Regions from separate parts of the Paenibacillus sp. LBL genome, predicted to be linked through region 1. Evidence: predicted binding sites of a transcription regulator. Region 1 holds the regulator's gene; each other region holds the start of a gene.
The links. Region 1 encodes Rex, which represses fermentation and respiration genes when NADH is low (regulators of the CRP and FNR family bind a similar motif). Its sites were predicted from a motif close to TTGTGAAATATTTCACAA; they were not measured.
Positions count from the first base shown of each region.

Region 2: the regulator Rex is predicted to act here: its motif matches at 2,278-2,295, upstream of M2277_RS18440 (TorD/DmsD family molecular chaperone).
Region 3: the regulator Rex is predicted to act here: its motif matches at 3,257-3,274, upstream of M2277_RS07590 (cytochrome ubiquinol oxidase subunit I).

Region 1 covers NZ_JARXYU010000004.1:270,690-276,567, reverse strand. The annotation lists gene M2277_RS12525 (AAA family ATPase) at 1-484, opposite strand, end outside; gene M2277_RS12520 (hypothetical protein) at 477-1,010, opposite strand; gene M2277_RS12515 (cell wall elongation regulator TseB-like domain-containing protein) at 1,277-1,795, opposite strand; gene M2277_RS12510 (amidohydrolase) at 1,826-3,127, opposite strand; gene M2277_RS12505 (redox-sensing transcriptional repressor Rex) at 3,102-3,767, opposite strand; gene dinG (ATP-dependent DNA helicase DinG) at 3,831-5,878, opposite strand, start outside.
Region 2 covers NZ_JARXYU010000008.1:146,900-152,777, forward strand. The annotation lists gene M2277_RS18425 (MFS transporter) at 1-227, opposite strand, end outside; gene mobA (molybdenum cofactor guanylyltransferase) at 416-1,054, shown strand; gene moaA (GTP 3',8-cyclase MoaA) at 1,159-2,163, opposite strand; gene M2277_RS18440 (TorD/DmsD family molecular chaperone) at 2,507-3,184, shown strand; gene M2277_RS18445 (efflux RND transporter permease subunit) at 3,294-5,878, opposite strand, start outside.
Region 3 covers NZ_JARXYU010000002.1:545,130-551,007, forward strand. The annotation lists gene M2277_RS07565 (alpha/beta hydrolase) at 1-68, shown strand, start outside; gene M2277_RS07570 (NAD(P)H-binding protein) at 156-575, shown strand; gene M2277_RS07575 (MEKHLA domain-containing protein) at 837-1,301, shown strand; gene M2277_RS07580 (hypothetical protein) at 1,494-1,715, shown strand; gene M2277_RS07585 (stalk domain-containing protein) at 1,900-2,754, shown strand; gene M2277_RS07590 (cytochrome ubiquinol oxidase subunit I) at 3,440-4,807, shown strand; gene M2277_RS07595 (cytochrome d ubiquinol oxidase subunit II) at 4,804-5,817, shown strand.

The DNA.
Region 1 (5,878 bases):
GGCTTCTGGCATCCTTAAACAGATCCCGGACACGACCGGCACCAACCCCGACATACATTTCAACAAACTCACTGCCGGATGCAGCAACAAAGATAGAATCCGTATAATGGGCAGCGGCTTTGGCCATCAGGGTCTTCCCTGTTCCCGGAGGCCCGGTAAGAAGAATGCCCTTCAACGGACGAATGCCAAATTTCTTAATATCTTCATGACGAATGAGAAAATCCAGAGCCTCGCGGAGTTCTTGCTTGGCATTATCCTGCCCGCCGATTTCTTCGAATGTCAGTTTGGCCGGTCCGCTCTTCTTTCGCTTGCGTTCATTACCAGCCCCCACCGCGATGCCGCCCTTCATCTTTGCAATAAACAGTAGCGTACCTACGAGGGCCGCAGCAATAAACAGAGGCACGACGTTGACGCCTACAAACACGAGGAATACCAACAAAACCGGGATAAAACCCAGCATGATCTCTTTAGCCAGTTTAGGCATGGTTCCAAACCCCCATTTTACCCGGTTGACGCGGCAAGATAATAAATTTACCAGACTTCCCATCCGACAAGCTGACATAAACATTGGTGTCATCAATGGTTGCTTTCGCTTTTAAGTTCGTGGACTCGCCAGCCAATTGCTCAAGCGAAGATTGGATATCGGTGTACTGCTTGTTGTCCATCGCTTCTGCAACGGATAACATCGCCTGCTCCCACCATTGGTCCAGCGCTTCCGAGGAATGCTCCTCCACCTGGATTTTCAGCTCACGCTGCCCAATTACAGATTTGCCTTCTTGCTTTATATGCTGCACAAGCCCCTGCAAATTCGTTTCCGGAGCCAGATCAAGTTTCAAAGTAACCGTATCCTGTTTAATATCTATATGAGAACTCTTCACACCATCATACTGCGAAACAACATTTGCTAGCGGGTTATGCTGTGCCATCTGCCGATACAGAAACCATCCACCAAAGAGGACCGATGCTGAGATCACGACAGTCAGCACGATAGGTACAATGCGTAGTTTCATGAAGTTCCTCCTTAAAATCTTATATAGTTTTTGTCTATCATTTTCTTTGTATATAATGACATGTAACAACGATATAATACGATGCATGTAGTTTGTATGCTTAATTTGTACAAATATGAGTATATCACATTTTATATACTTTTTCATGCGTATCTGTGAAAATATTTAGAACAGTTTTTCCATTTTATTTATTGTAAACGTTGTCAATTGTTGTGAAAAAAAGAGGCATCCCGAAATTGATAGGGATGTCTCTCTTTATTTTTCTACTATTGATTTGGAAGAATAATGTCATTGCCGATCGGATTTCCATCTTGGAAACGATAGAATCGATAGCCCCGCTGACCATTGCTTTCGTACTGGAGCTGCCATACAAACTCATTTTCATACATACCCGGCAGCAATCTCTTAATGGTTGCTCCTGGCAAATCATTGTGAATCTGATCCAGTATCTGTGCTTCTGACATTCCGGAACTCAATAAGACAGACTGCACCGCATCGGCACCGTCAACCGGTACATTATCATCGGTGAATTTCACCCAGACCATTCGGTCCTGATTGTCTTTATCCTTGCCGCTGACAACCCAGTAATTGTTGTCCTCGCCCCACACCGATTTATAGGTCTTTCCTGTCGAAACCAAACCGCCATGCTGTTTGGAAGCGTTGATTGCCATTCTCTCTTCATTCCAAGTGTCCTTCATGACATGCGAATAGTAGAGCTGCAGACCTAGCAGCAAGAGCAGCACTCCGGATACACTTAGCAATATCCACTTCGTTTTTTTCTTCAATCCGTCTTCCTCGCTCCCCTTGATTATTCCCTAGAGGGTTGTAAGACGCTCAAATGCAGACTGGGCTTCCCGGCGAATACGTTCCTCGTCGAGGGTAAGGCTGGCGCCATTTTTCACTACCTGCTTGCCGTCAACCCATACATGCTCTACATCCTTTGCACTGGCTGAATAGATCGCATGGGACACATAATCGGTTCGAGGAAGGAAGTGCGCCTGATCTGTATTCAACGCGATCATATCCGCCTTCATGCCGACGGCAAGTGTGCCTATATCTTCAATGAAAGCCGATTTGGCTCCATACTCCGTACCCATCCGTAGTGCTTCGGCTGCTGGAATGGCCGTAGGATCACCGCTTACCCCTTTATGGATCAATGCAGCCAGACGCATCTCTTCAAACATATCCAGATTGTTATTGCTCGCTGGTCCGTCGGTACCCAGGGACACGGTAACGCCGGCTTTCAGTAGTGCAGGCACGCGCGCTATACCACTGGCAAGCTTCAGATTACTGCCTGGATTATGAGAGACCGCGACTTGATATTTAGCCAAAATCTCGATCTCTTCATCAGTCAAATGGACGGCGTGCGCCAGAAGTGTAGGACGAGAGAACATGCCCAGCTTCTCCAGATGCGCAACGGGACGGAGTCCGTAGTCATTCACATTCTGGGCCACTTCCGTGTCCGTTTCCGACATATGTGTATGCAGCGGCAGATTCAAATCATGGGATGCTTGGACGAATTTTTCAATTAGATCCGGTGGACACGTATACGGTGCATGCGGCGAGAGCATCGTTGTGATTCTGCCATCGGCTTTGCCGTGCCAGTCCTTCGCAAATGCAACCGCCTCATCCAGTTTTTGCTGCTGAACCTCAGGCGGACATAATCCGATAACGCCACGGGTCAGGACACCGCGCATTCCTGAATCCTCTACCACCTTAGCAACCTGGTCCATGTGATCATACATATCCACAAAAGTTGTGGTTCCGCCCTTGATCATCTCCAGCACGGAAAGAGAGGCTCCCCAGTAAACATCATCGGCCGTGAATTTGGCTTCCATCGGCCACATTTTTTCCTGCAGCCATACTTGCAGCGCCAAATCGTCTCCATAACCGCGGAGCAGTGACATGGCAGCATGTCCATGGGTATTTACCAAACCAGGCAGGAACAACAGATGTGTGCCGTCGATAATCTCGGTTCCTTCCTCTACCGGCGGCTGTTCCTCACCAAGATAGGTAATGCGGTCATTCTCAACAACCATGTATCCACGAAGAACGGATCTTCCATCCTCAAGCACAGCAAAAGTACCGTTCTTAACCATCCACTTCGTTGTCGTCATGTGAAGCTTCCTCCTTACCGTTGTCCAAATAATAAGCCAAGCTCTGCAAATCGGTTGTAAAATCGGCCGTATGAATACGGATATGAGGTGGAGCTTTCAGGATGGTTGGCGCAAAATTCAGAATCGCTTCGATGCCTGCTGCAATAAGCTGATTAGCTACGTTTTGCGCCTCAAAATCCGGAACGGTAATAATCCCGATACGAATGCCGTATTCATGTACGGTTTTCTCAAGCTCTTCCATCGGCTGAACCGTCAAGTTGTTGATTTTCATACCAACTTTGGGGGAATATGAATCGAAAATAGCCACAATCTTCATATTATCCTTCAGGAATGCATTGTAATTGGATAATGCATGTCCAAGATTACCGGCTCCAACCAATGCTACATTAATCTTCTGGTCCAGCTTCAGAATCTGGCGAATCTTCTCAATCAAATAGGAAACATCATACCCGATCCCTTTCCGTCCAAAATCACCGAAATACGCCAGGTCCTTACGAATTTGAGCAGGATTCAGATCCAGTTTCTGCCCCAGCTCCTGGGATGAAACAGTTGAGACCTCCCGCTTCTGAAGCTCATTCAAATAGCGCAAATATACAGGTAATCTGCGGACCACGGCTTCCGAAATTTTTTCCGATTTCATGCATGCTCCCCCTAGTAAAGGTTAATAACTACATCTCTTGCATTTTCATTCTTCGTTTAGCTATCATTCATCGGTTTGGTTATCTGCCCCAACCTCGACCTCTTCCTGAAGCCATTCCGAGATGCGTGGAACAATTCCCTCTGTCGGCATATGCTCCATCTTAGGTCCTGGCAAGGAATATAAGAAATATTTCCCGTAATAGGATTCAATCACCCGGGTATCGTATACAATCACGATCCCTTTATCCTGTGCCGTCCGGACCAGGCGGCCAAACCCTTGCTTGAACCGAATAACCGCTTGCGGAACGGAAAGCTTCATGAAGGGGTTCTTTTTCTGCTGCTGCAGCAGTTCACTCTTGGCTTCCACCAGCGGATGATTCGGCGGCTGGAAAGGCAGCCGTACAATAGCAAGACAGGTCAACGCCTCGCCCGGAATGTCGACCCCTTCCCAGAAGGAGCTGGTGCCAAGGAGCACCGATGCGCTGCTCTCCTGGAAGCGTCGAATCAACTTGGTTCGACTGGTCCCGTCCATTCCTTGCCCCAGCACCGCAATGTCGCTTAATGCCAATGCTTCCTTCAGTGGCTCATGCACCTGACGCAGCATCCGGTAAGAGGTGAACAGAACGAGCATCCTTCCATGGGTAGCGATCGCCGTTTCGGCCAGTGACTGCACAAGTGTGTTCACAAAGAGGGCATCCCCGACCGATCCCTTCACGCTCGGAAAATCACGCGGAACGACAAGCAGCGCTTGTTCTCTGTAATTAAACGGAGACGGCAGCTGAACCGTGTTCAGATTACCGGCGTCAGCCGCTTCCTGAAGACCCAGATTCTCGATCATGAACTGGAACGATTTATCCACCGACAAGGTAGCCGATGTCAGAATGACGCTTTGTTTTTTATCAAAAAACAATTCCTTTAAATGAGTGCTTACATCAACAGGCACTGCATAGAGCTGCAGCGATTTACTGCGGAAATTGCCATTAGCCTCCATCCAGTATACCGTACCCTCATCATTAAGAGCCATGAAGGAGCGCAAGTCCTCACGGTGAGCAGCCAGGTCTTTAAACAGTCCGGACAGATCCGTAAGCAAGCTGTCTGCACTGTAATCATCCAGATCTTCCTTCATTTCAGCAATCAGCTTGTCACCCTTGCGCACAACGTCACCCAGGGTCACATGAATCTGATGCTCCAGCTCGGCCAGCGATTGCCAATCCTTCGGTTTCTTGAGAGGCGATAACCGAAGTGAGAATTGGCCCGCGTCTCCTGGAGATGCATCCCCGCGTTCCGGCAGCAGCGCAAACAGCTGATCGCTGAGACGATCCCAATTTTCTTTGGCCGTGATGAGATCTGGATACATACGGTCAATGACAGAAGACCATTCTACGGCCTTCTCATGCGGTGAAGCCTGAAGCAGCTGGCGAAGCGCGGGAAGCTGTCCGCTGCGGCTGTCCTTGTACATCCGGGTCAACGTATGCACAACCGTAAAATATTTCATTTGCAAGCCAAGGTGCTTGCCCGCAACGTCCTCAAGATGATGTGCTTCGTCAATGACGAGGCGTTCATAACTTGGCAGCAGCTGATGATTGGCTTTAACGTCAGTGAACAGCTTCGAATGGTTCGTAATGACCACGTCGGCAACGCCCGCTTCATGTTTGGCCCTGTGGTAGTAGCATTTGCGGAACCATGGGCAGGCACGTCCAAGACAGGAATCCGAATCGCTGGAGATCGTCTCCCAGAAATCTCCGCCACGGCCGCCGAGGTTCAGTTCTTCATCGTCGCCGTTTTCTGTCTGTGTCAGCCAGACCAGCATCTGCGCTGCAATGATCACATCTTCCTTCGGCGAATGAAAATCTCTTCTATTTATTTTATGTTCAAATTTTCTCAAACACAAATAATGTCCTCTCCCCTTAAAAATAACTGCTTTAAAGGGAAAAGGAACAACCTGAGTGAGCAGCGGTATATCCCGGTCACGCAGCTGTTCTTGAAGATTGATTGTATGCGTGCTGACCATGACCTTCTGTTCCTGCTTCACACTTTGATAGATCGAAGGCAGCAAATAGCCGAGGGACTTCCCTGTTCCCGTGCCTGCTTCAATCAACAGATGTTTATTAT
Region 2 (5,878 bases), on a different contig from region 1:
CGTTTGATGTTTGCCGCCCGATCACTCCAAAATCCCCAGAAAGGATTTGCAAAGATGGACACAAATGGCGCGATGGCCATCAGGCTGCCGATCTCAATTTTGCTCATGCCGATATCTTGCAAATACAGCTGAAAGAAACCAGTGAAGATGACCATGGTTCCGTAAATGAAGAAGTTGAACAGCTTGAGCGATGTCAGCGAAGGTTGAGCATTGTCCATATTCTGCAAGTAGGTCATTCCTTTCAAACCGAATACAATCAAAAATAACGGTGTCCAAAAAAGCCGCTTTCCTTTCAATGTATCACGCATTGAAAAGGGATACAAACCATCTTTTAAATAATTTTCCATTTATCTGGTTATTATCCCATAGACTGAATGATGTTTTTACAACCTGTTAAGAAAGTGTGGTGAAACGAATGAGTGGTCAAACCGTCGTTGTCAATCTGCCATCCGATTCGGTGACGGGCATCGTGCTGGCAGGAGGAGCCTCCCGGAGGATGGGGAGGAACAAAGCCCTTCTGCCTATGGGAGAAACGAGTATGATCGAGCGGGCGGTACAGGCTATAGGCAAGGTGAGCAGCCGGGTGATCATATCGACCAACGATCCGAAATCCTATCATTTTTTGGGAGTGGAATGCGTTCTGGATATCCACGCGGGGAAGGGCCCCATGGCGGGTCTTTATGCAGCACTTGGGGCGTCGAATACTCCATGGAATGTGGTTGCAGCATGCGACATGCCGTTTATTCACGAGCAGTTTCTTCAGGGACTGCTGAATCTGGCGATTACGCAGGACACGGTAGAGGCCGTAATCCCGGTTGTTCAAGGGAGAATGCACCCGCTGCTGGCGGTATATCGCAGGGAAGTTATGACGAGTCTCGAACGAAAGCTTCAGGCGGAACAGTACCGCATGGTCGAATGGGTGGAGGAGCTAAAGGCTGCATACGTGAACGAAGAGCAATTAGAGCACATGACAGGTCTTGATCCGCGAAAGGTCTTATTTAATATGAATACGCCAGATGATTATGAGACAGCAAGAGGGATTTCCTCATCCTAAAAAACACCCCCGCCCGTTGGATGCTGGCGGGGGTTTGCTTATTCACTTCTATTATTGAGCCTAAAATACAATCTGTCTTCCGCTCGCTTACAGCTCGCAGAGGGCTAGCCGCCGATCTGCGACATGCGCCGCACAGTGGGGGTGTGGCTCTGCGCTTTCTTCTCAAGTGCCAGTGCCATTTCATGATTGAGCGGCTTTGCACCCAGCGCTTTCCGGAACAGGTTCGCAACCGCCTGGGGATCATCGATGACGCGGCGAACGTTAAACTCGTCGGACCAGTACAGACAAGCCTTGATATGGCCGTCCGCAGTCAGCCTGAGCCGGTTGCAGGAGTCGCAGAAATGGTCGCTGACCGGATGGATCAAGCCAAACGTCCCTGTAGCTCCGACAACCTTCATGTTGCGAGAGGGCCCGTTGCCGGATGGACCCTGCTCTTCCTGGATGCTCCATCCGGCCTCCTGACACACTTCGGATACTCGGCTTAGTGGCAGGTACGAATCGCGCCAGACATCGGATGCTTGACCAATCGGCATATATTCAATAAAGCGGACATGTAAGGGACGATCGAGTGTCATGGCGATGAAATCGCGGATCTCATCTTCGTTAAAGCCCTTCATCAGCACCATGTTCAGCTTGATGGGATTCAGGCCGGCTTCATAGGCTGCTTCGATGCCTTCCAGCACTTTAGACACATGGCCGCCGCGCGTAATGCGTGCATAACGCTCCTCGTGAAGCGAATCCAGACTGATGTTGATTCGCGTGAGTCCTGCTTCCTTAAGAAGCCGGGCTTTCGATGGCAGCATGATCCCGTTGGTTGTGAGGGATATATCTTGAATTCCTTCTATGGAAGCAATCATACGGACTAAGTTCTCCAGATCCTTGCGCACGAGCGGCTCACCGCCGGTAAGACGTACTTTGGATACGCCCATGGGGGCAAGAACGCGGAGGATCGCGGCGATCTCTTCGTAACTCATAATCTGATCGTGAGGTTGGAATTCCATTCCTTCTTCCGGCATACAATAGACACAACGCAGATTGCATCGGTCCGTCACCGAGATACGAATATAATCATGGACCCGACCGAAAGAGTCTTTAAGCGGTTCAATCATGGAAATCCCCCTTTCGTAGCATACATGGTCACATTGTAGCTATTCCCTGAATCGGAGTCAATGCGGCATTTAGGTCCCTCCCGGCGGACAAGCTGCAGGCAGATGGTCATGATTTTGTGACAAGTATCACAGAAAACGCTTTCGAAATCATGTATATTGAACCTGTGGACAAAAGCTTTCTCCCCTTGAAAGCGAGTAGTGACATTCTAGATTTCCGAAAGTTTCCTTATTTTTCCGAAATTTTCGGAAATCAATTCAAGCTGCTTTCATTAGACGTTCATCTAAGATATACTGTCAAGGATATCACATCCAACAAGAGAGGTTACAAAGTAGGAGGTTCGATATGGGGATATCACCTGTTCAAACTTTGGAGGTACCTGACGTCTGTCACAGGTGGCTTGAAAACCGGGGAACGGTTTATGAGCTGCTGATTGATTTTTTGGGCAACTGGCCCAGCTTGTCTATGATTGCAGAATGGAGCCGCGGAAGCGGAATTAGCAAGGCTGCGGAGTGTTCGAAGGCAGGTTCAGACCTGATGAAATATTTGTGCGGACGCTCGCCTGAGGAATTGGTTCGGATTTGCGAGTATGAAGGGGCGGAATACCGCCGACTGCTTGAGCAGACCAAACAGCGTCAGGCCGCTGAGTCCCATTATACCCAGGATGGATGCGCTCAGGATTTGGCCGAGTGTTATGCATCCGCTGGTGTAGCATTCAATAAACTGCATGGCGAAGCGGACGATCATATAGCCCTCGAACTGGAATTTATGACACTGCTTCATGACCGTATGCTGAACAATACGTATTGTGAACACAGCATGCTGCAATTAATGCAGGTTCAGGAGAAGTTTCTGGAAGAGCATCTGTTGTCATGGGTGCCCTCTCTCTGCAAGGATCTGAAAGGTTCTACGGAGAGTCCGCTGTATCAGGCATTATTCAGCCTGCTCGAGGAGTTCCTCGCACAGGATCTGAACATGCTGAAGACGTGGAAGCAATCCAGGGAAGCTGTACTGGTGCATTAGAGCAGCAGATAAGAAAACCATAGCAAGTTATCATGCGAATCGCAGTCATCTACAAAAACAAAGCCCCGGCTTCCTAAATAGGAGGCCGGGGCTTTTGTGTTATATCGGATTAATCTTCGATTCTTTTCTTGCTGAACTTCATCAGGAACTCATACACGATAGGTACAACAACGAGTGTGAGCAGCGTCGAACTGATCAGACCGCCGATAACGGTTATGCCGAGCCCGCGTGAGATGATACCCGCGCTGTTCTCCCAACCGAATACGAGAGGCAGCAGCGCACCGATGGTGGCCAGTGCCGTCATCAGGATTGGACGAAGACGGGTTGCACCGGCTTCGAGCAAGGCTTCGCGAGTGCTCATTCCTTCGCGTTCCATGTGGATAACGCGGTCGATCAATACAATTGCGTTCGTGACTACGATACCAATCAACATGAGTACGCCCATGAGAGCAGATACGTTCAGTGTCTCGCCTGTGATGAGCAAGCCGATAATGGCACCGATGACGATGAATGGCAGTGAGAACAGGATGGCAAATGGTGCAAGACCCCCGCCAAACGTGACCACGAGTACAAAGTATACAATAGCAATGGCCGCCAGCATGGCGAGTCCAAGCTGTCCGAAGGTTTCATTGATTTGCTCGGTAACGCCTCCGAACTCTACGGATACCCCGTCTGGAAGCTCAAGTTTGCTGACTTCGGATTCCAGATTGGTGGAAGCCGAGCCTACATCGCTGGACAGGATATCGGCTGTGACACTCACAACCATTTTACCGTCGATGCGTGTAATGGAGTCAGGCGTGGTTCCTTTTTCAACTTTGGCTACATCCTTGATCGGTACTTCCATACCGAGTGGAGACGTTACCGTTTCGTCTTCAATTTCTTTAATGCTCTTATAGGTTTTGCTGTCGGTTTCAATGTAAACATTGTAGGTTTTGTCCTCAATCTTAATTTCCGTCAAGACTGGACGCTCCCGTACGGGTGCCAGCTTCATAGCCAATTGTCCGGCTGTGAGGCCAAGAGAGCTTAACTTCTCTTGATCGGCAACCAGCGTGTACTGCTCAAATGACTCGGATAAACTGGTCTCCGCATTGTCGAAGGTAGCGGTATCCTTGTTCGCAAGCTCGGCAATTTGATCAGCCACAGGCTTGATCTGCTCCAGGGAGTCGCCGAAGACGTTAACCGTCAATTGGCTGCCTCCGAATCCGCCGGCTGCCATGTCCATATTGGACCAGGTGCCATCCGGAACTTCCTTGGCTAGATCCTCGATAAGTGCCGTTTTGACATCTTCGAAGTTTTTCGTGTCCGGATCGTACATAATGTAGAACAATCCGGAATTAGCGGAGCCCATTCCAAGCGGATTGCTTCCGCCGATGGAGTACTGCATTGTCTGTACGCCAGGTTGATCCAGAATCAGCTTCTCGGCTTTTAGTGCACGTTCCTCTACATCCTCCAGCATAACGCCAGGTTCAGGAGAGTAGGTCACCATTGCGTATTTGTCTTCCTGTTCCGGGATGAAGCTAACCCCCAGATACTTGGTCAGGAACAAGCTTCCTACCAACAGCACGATGGCTGCCAGGAATGTAATGGCTTTGTGATTCAGAGTCCATTTCAGGATCGAACGATAGCCGCGGGCCATTGCGCCCGGCTTCTCCTCATGATCATGCTTGTTCTTCAAGCCTTTGCGGAACAGGCTGTGCGCCATAGCAGGTACAAGCGTAACCGCCACGACCAGGGAAGCCAGCAGCGCGAAGACCATCGTCAATGCGAATGGCATGAACAGCTCGCCGACCATACCGCTAACCAGTGTAAGCGGCAGGAATACCGCGATGGTTACGATGGTGGAAGACATGATGGGAACAAACATTTCACGTGTAGCGGCACTAATGAGCTCTCGGCCTGTCAGTTTTTCGGTCGAGAGGGACATGCGCCGGTAGATATTCTCGATAACAACAATCGAATCATCGACAACCCGGCCGATGGCAACGGTCATGGCACCGAGTGACATCATATTCAGGGTAATATCCATTTGCTTCAAGCACAGTACCGCAATCAACAAGGATAACGGGATGGAAATGATCGATATGATGGTCGAACGGATATTGCGCAGGAAGATCATGATGATCAGAACAGCAAATAATGCACCGAACAATGCCTTGGAGAGCATGGTATGAACGGAGTCCTCGATCGGTTTACCTTGATCCAGCATGATGGTCAGATCCATGCCAGGGAATAGGCCTTTCAATTCCTCTGCCTTGTCTTTTACCTGATTAACAACGTCAACCGTGTTGGCATCGTTCGCCTTAACGATTTGGATACCGATGGATTCCTTCCCGTTGGTGCGGGAGATGGATTCCGAGGTTCCGATAACTTCAATCTTGGCAATCTCGCTGAGTTTTACGGTTGGAATGCCGGTGGGAGCGGATGGAGCGCCATTCTGTCCACCAGCACTGGCACCATCACCGGGAGCTCCCTGCTGACCTGCAGCCCCAGCCGCATCGCCAGGAGGTTGCTGCTGTTGAGCTGCACCAGCACCGGCAGATGCATCGGCACCGCCTCCGCCTGGAATAACAGGAATGGCGATATTCTTCAGATCGTCAATGCCGATGATGCCGCCATCAATGGCTACGGCCTTTTGAGATTTTTCCATTTCGAACATACCGAGCGGAACATACAGCGCTGAACCCTGCACGATGC
Region 3 (5,878 bases), on a different contig from region 1:
ACCAGCCTGAATACGTGGGTCCGGCAGTGGAAAAGTTAGAGCAGTTCTTTACAGATCATCTAAAATAATATGATTCGCTTAGATTCAATAAACAAGGGAAAGGAGTATTAATGTGACCTCTATATTAATTCTTGGAGCCGGAGGGCAAATCGCAGATGTCCGGCGACGATCTGGAGGACCAAGCGAAAGCCATCGTAGATGCAATGGAATCGACGGGCGTGAAACGCTTGATTTTTATCAGCTCGCTCGGTATTTATGATGAAGTCCCGGGAGATTTCGGCAAGTGGAATAACCGCACAATCGGTGAATATTTGGGACCATATCGCAAATCAGTCGATGTTATCGAGGCCTCGAATCTCGACTACACCGTACTCAGACCTGCATGGCTGACCGATTATGACGAGATTGAATATGAGGTTACGGAGAAGGGCGAGCCGTTCAAAGGCACGGAAGTATCGCGCAAGAGCGTCGCGGCCCTGGTTGTCAAATTAATTGAATCTTCGGATCTCCATGTTCGCGGAAATTTAGGGGTCAACAAGCCGAATACCGATGGTGAAAAGCCAGCCTTCTATTAAGCAGTTCCCGCTTAGTTTATAAAGAAGATCATAGTAAAATGAGGGTGTCTCAAAAGATATTAGATCTTGCGAGATGCCCTTTTTGCTGTCTGAAGACGTCCATGAGCGAATCGTTCCACCTGTACGGTTACCCTGACCCCAAGAGTCAGGAATGGTTCTGAGCAAGATAGCGCTACTTTTTAAACGCAAAGAAACCAATCTTTGGTAAAATAGAGATGTGATTCACCTTTTACGATAGCAGCAGCAGGGAGGACGGGGAAAATGAATAACAACAGCTTTCATACATCCAACAAGCACGCCAGTGTGATTCTGAACAGCTACCTGAGATGGACAGGAAAGTCGCTTCTTGATCATTCAGTTGAATCAGGTACAGAATCAGAAGTACTGTTCCGGGCTCCACTCGTCATACTGTCCCATGGAACAGAGCCGGACCCGATTTTGAACTATGGTAATCAGATGGCGCTTGAATTGTGGGAAGTAAACAGGGAGACCTTCACCCAAACGCCCTCGAGGCTAACGGCAGAACCGATGGAGCGCGAGGAACGCGCGGCCTTCCTGAAAGCTGTCAGTGAATATGGATATGTCGATAATTATACAGGTATTCGTATTTCCAGCACCGGCAGAAGATTCTATATCATGCAGGCGACGGTATGGAATCTTACAGACGATAACGATGTATTTCATGGACAAGCTGCTGCTTTTCGTCAATTTCGTTACATAGAATGAAAGAAGCATATGACGATATGGCCACAATAGCTGTGACTTGAAGAAGGAGGAATAAGCTTTTCCTTCATTGACTATAGAATTTTAATGTTAGTAAGTGATGATGTTCTGAGAATTCAGGGGATACCAGGGTTACCGCATCAATTTTCAATATGTTTGTCGTCCATAAATAATATTCAGAAATGAGGAACCGTTATGGAGGAGCAAGATGGTCATGTATCAAATGTTACCACGGTGGAATCTATCAAAAGTTTAACAGATAAAGATGCGAAGACTTTCTTGAACCTTATATACGCAGTTTTGAAAGATAACACGAGTCCTAAAGAACAATTGATTTCAAATGTATTGTCCATTTATGAGAAGCAAATACCGAGAGTGGTTAAAGCAAGACAGAATCGTAATGATGGATCAAGCTGATAGATATAAAAGCTGTATAAGTTACACCTAAGGAAGAGGCTGGACTCTCTCTCACAAGGCGTTCGAGACCGGTAGTCGTGAGACGCACGATCTACGGAACGGATTTTACTGTCGCAGCAACTTTTCTAAGATCTTTGTGTTACTATTGTAGTATTGAATTTTACAATAAGTGGGTGATCATTACTTGAAGATTAAGAAATGGAAAAATGCAATTGCCGTTATACTTATGATATCCGTACTTTTACCGCTGGGAGCACAAAAATCGGATGCGGCTTCGAAGTACGTTGAACTGGAGTTGCAATGGGAGGACGGCCGAATCTCTCATATTGAGACGCTGCTTAAGGACGGGGTTACTTACGCAAGTTTTTTCTCACTCGGGAGTTCGGCAGGTCTGCTGTGGAAGATGGAAGGTGACGATGTGGCCGTACTGACAAGGGATCAGAAACGCATTGTTGTACACATGGGCAGCAAAATTGCTGAAGTTGATGGTCGAAAAGTGGATATGGGCAGAGAGCCTGTGTGGTATATCAGTCACCTTTATGTGCCGATTCAATTTCTCGCATCTGCTCTGGATGGGGAAGTGGCTAATCGTGACACAAAGACTGGGAAGGTAACCGTGACTGGACTCCACAATTATACGGATACTTTCTATGGCAGCATGATGGGATACAGCTATGTGATTCGTGCAGCAAGAGGGGATCTTGAGATTACTAATGCTGTTACGGGACAAAAGAATTCGATTCCGCTAGGCATCAAGGACATTAATGTGAATACTCACGATCTCAGCTTTCAATTCAAGCGGACTCCCGAAAATTTACTTATTGTAATCATTGAGTATTCTAATCGAAAGACTGGAGAATATGATCTGTATGCATTAGTATTTAAGAATAAAGGGCTAATTCGCAAATCTGTTGCTCACGGGTTAGTGGAGCAGCATGAATGGTTGAAGTCGGACGGCACCATTCAACTCTTGGATGATCACAATATACGTATGATTGATGATGGAAGCGGCAATGTACTTGAAGTGATTGCTCGGTAACGTTGGACAACAAGAACATAAAGACTCTAAAAGTCGCTTAATATGCGACTTTTTTTGAGGCTCCATAAAAAGAAGAGGGCTATGGGAACAAGGTGTTCAAGTCCCAAATCCATAAAAAATCTTGGCGCTTCAGTCTTCTAATCTTTTTATTTACGCATGTAATGGGTAATAAGATGATGTTGGCTCTGATGGGAGGGATACGCGCATTACCACGTATGAGGGAGATGAATCAATAGCTCCTTCGAGTGCATTCTGTATTTTTCACCAAGTTGTCAGAAAGAGTTGACCCTTTCTTGAACGTTTAGGGACGAAGACGTGTCAGTGATTGATTTGCTAAGAGATAAAGATATAATAATTTTAACTATTAGGTTTCATCTAGTCATTTAAATGCATGTAGTACCAGGTTTATACAGGCTCGCAAGATCTCGCTTCAGTCGGGCAAACGGCAGTCAAACGAAGCAACCAACGTATTGCCCAACACAGTGTTGTCATTTACGTTACTTTGTGAAAAAATTCTCTTTTTATATAACAGAGATCGAGGAACGATTCATAAAACGCAGCTTGCAGCGATGTCGCTAAAGCCTATCCAAACCTGATATTGAATGCAGCCCAACGGGTGGCAGGCCTAATCCAAAGTTTAATTTATCACAATAATGGAACAGAGTTTAAAAGGAGGCAGTATAAAATGGCAATTGATACGGTAATGTGGAGCAGGCTGGTGACAGGTATGACACTCGCATTCCACGTTATTTTTGCGACACTTGGTGTCGGTATACCCTTAATGATCGCTATTGCAGAGTTCATCGGGATTCGCAAGAAAGATCCCCATTATACACTGATGGCGAAGAGGTGGGCACGAGGTTTTGTCATTTCTGTCGCGGTTGGTGTCGTGACCGGCACCGTGATCTCCCTGCAGCTGGCCCTGGTGTGGCCGAATTTTATGAAGCTGGCTGGGAATGTCATTGCACTGCCATTATTCATGGAAGTGTTTGCGTTCTTTTTTGAGGCCATCTTCCTGGGCATTTATTTGTATACGTGGGATCGATTCAAAAATCCGTATATCCACTGGCTGCTGACCATTCCGATTGTGATCGGGGCAGGCATGTCGGCTGTCTTCATAACAACGGTGAATGGATTCATGAACCAGCCTGGAGGCTTTGTGATGGAAGCAGGCCAATTCACGGCGGTTGACCCGGTGCAAGCGATGCTGAATACGGCAACGTTCTCCAAGGTGTTCCATGTATTAAGCTCGGCTTATTTGACAGGGGCAGCCCTGTTAGCCGGTATCGCAGCCTTTGCGATGCTGAGAAAAGGGGTATCCGCCTACCACAAAAAAGCCTTGAACCTCATGATGGCCGTTGTTTTACTGTTCGGGGTGCTGAACACGTTAGCCGGGGATGTGTCCGCCAAGTTTTTGGCTGAGCATCAGCCGGAGAAGCTTGCTGCGGCAGAGTGGCATTTTGAGACGGAAAGCGGTGCGGATTTGATATTAATGGGATGGCTGAATGCAGAGCATGAAATTCTAGGGGCTCTTCACCTGCCAAAACTGCTCAGCTTCCTGGCCTTTGGAGACTTTAATGCAGAGGTAACGGGGCTGGAGGAATTTCCCCAGGACGAATGGCCGCCGCTTCTCGTTCATTACCTGTTTGATTTGATGGCCGGAATCGGATTTGCTCTGCTCGCTATTGCGGTGCTGTATTTCCTGTTTGTGTTCTGGAAAAAACGCAATGAGCTTAACAAGTGGATGCTTCGCATTATCGCATTGGGCGCACCGCTTGCTTTCCTGGCTGTTGAGCTGGGCTGGTTCTATGCGGAAATTGGGCGACAGCCGTGGATTATCCGCGGGATTATGCGGGTGGAGGAAGCTGCTACGTCTTCACCGAATATAAGAATTTTATTCTTCGTCTTCTTGCTCCTGTACATCGTACTGGGCATCATGTGTGTAATCGTGTTAAGACGCTTGTTCAACAATAATCCGGCGGAAGTCGAGATGGAGAAATGGCTGAAGGAAAAGCCTGATCCATCTACGGAGAAGGGTGGTCCTGCATCATGAGTTACGAATTGATTGGCATCTCGGTGCTGTGGCTGTTCTTGTACGGCTATCTAATTATAGCCTCTATTGATTTCGGGGCGGGCTTCTTCGCTTTCTATGCACGCTTGACGAAGCAGGATCATCTGATTAATCGTTTGATCTCCCGTTATTTATCACCCGTTTGGGAGATCACGAATGTATTTTTTGTCTTTTTCTACATTGGTATCGTCGGATTTTTTCCGGACACGGCCTTTTATTATGGCTCCGCGCTGCTTGTTCCGGCCAGCATAGCCGTAATACTGCTTGCGATTCGCGGTTCGTTTTATGCTTTTGAAAATTACGGCTCCAAGAAAAACATTGTGTATCTGTTCTTATACGGAGCAACAGGTTTGCTTATTCCCGCTTCATTATCAGTGGCGCTAACGTTGTCTGAAGGCGGCTTTATCGTGAAGCAGGGGGAGACGGTTTCTCTGGATTACTGGGAGCTGTTTACCAATCCGTTATCGTGGAGCATTGTGGGACTCGCAATAGTGTCCGTGTTGTTCATTAGCGGCACATTTTTGACATTTTACGCTTCTCGGGCAGAGGATCATTCTGCGCTGAAGCTGATGCGGAATTATGCCCTGTTCTGGAGCACACCGACCATTATTCTCGCACTGACAGCATTTATTTATTTGGGTCAGCACAATGAGCGTCATTTTCAAAATATGATGGATTTATGGTGGCTGCTCGCGCTTTCCGTTGCTTTCTTCATGATTACGATGTGGCTGTTATACAACGGACGACGTTACGGTTTAGCTTTTATATGCGTCATGCTGCAATTTTTCTGTGCCTTTTTCGCTTACGGGATTGGGCAATACCCTTATATTCTTGATCCGTACATCACGATTCAGAGCAGCGCAACTTCACCGGCCATGGGCTTCGCACTGGTTGTTGTGTTTGTCGGTGGACTGCTCCTGTTGATCCCATCCCTTATTCTGGTGTTCCGACTATTCCTGTTTGATGCGGATTATGTAAAAGGGAAAAAATAAAGAGAATTGATCCATTACGGCTTGTAACAGGTTTCTATACAGGCCTATATATAAAGGAGGA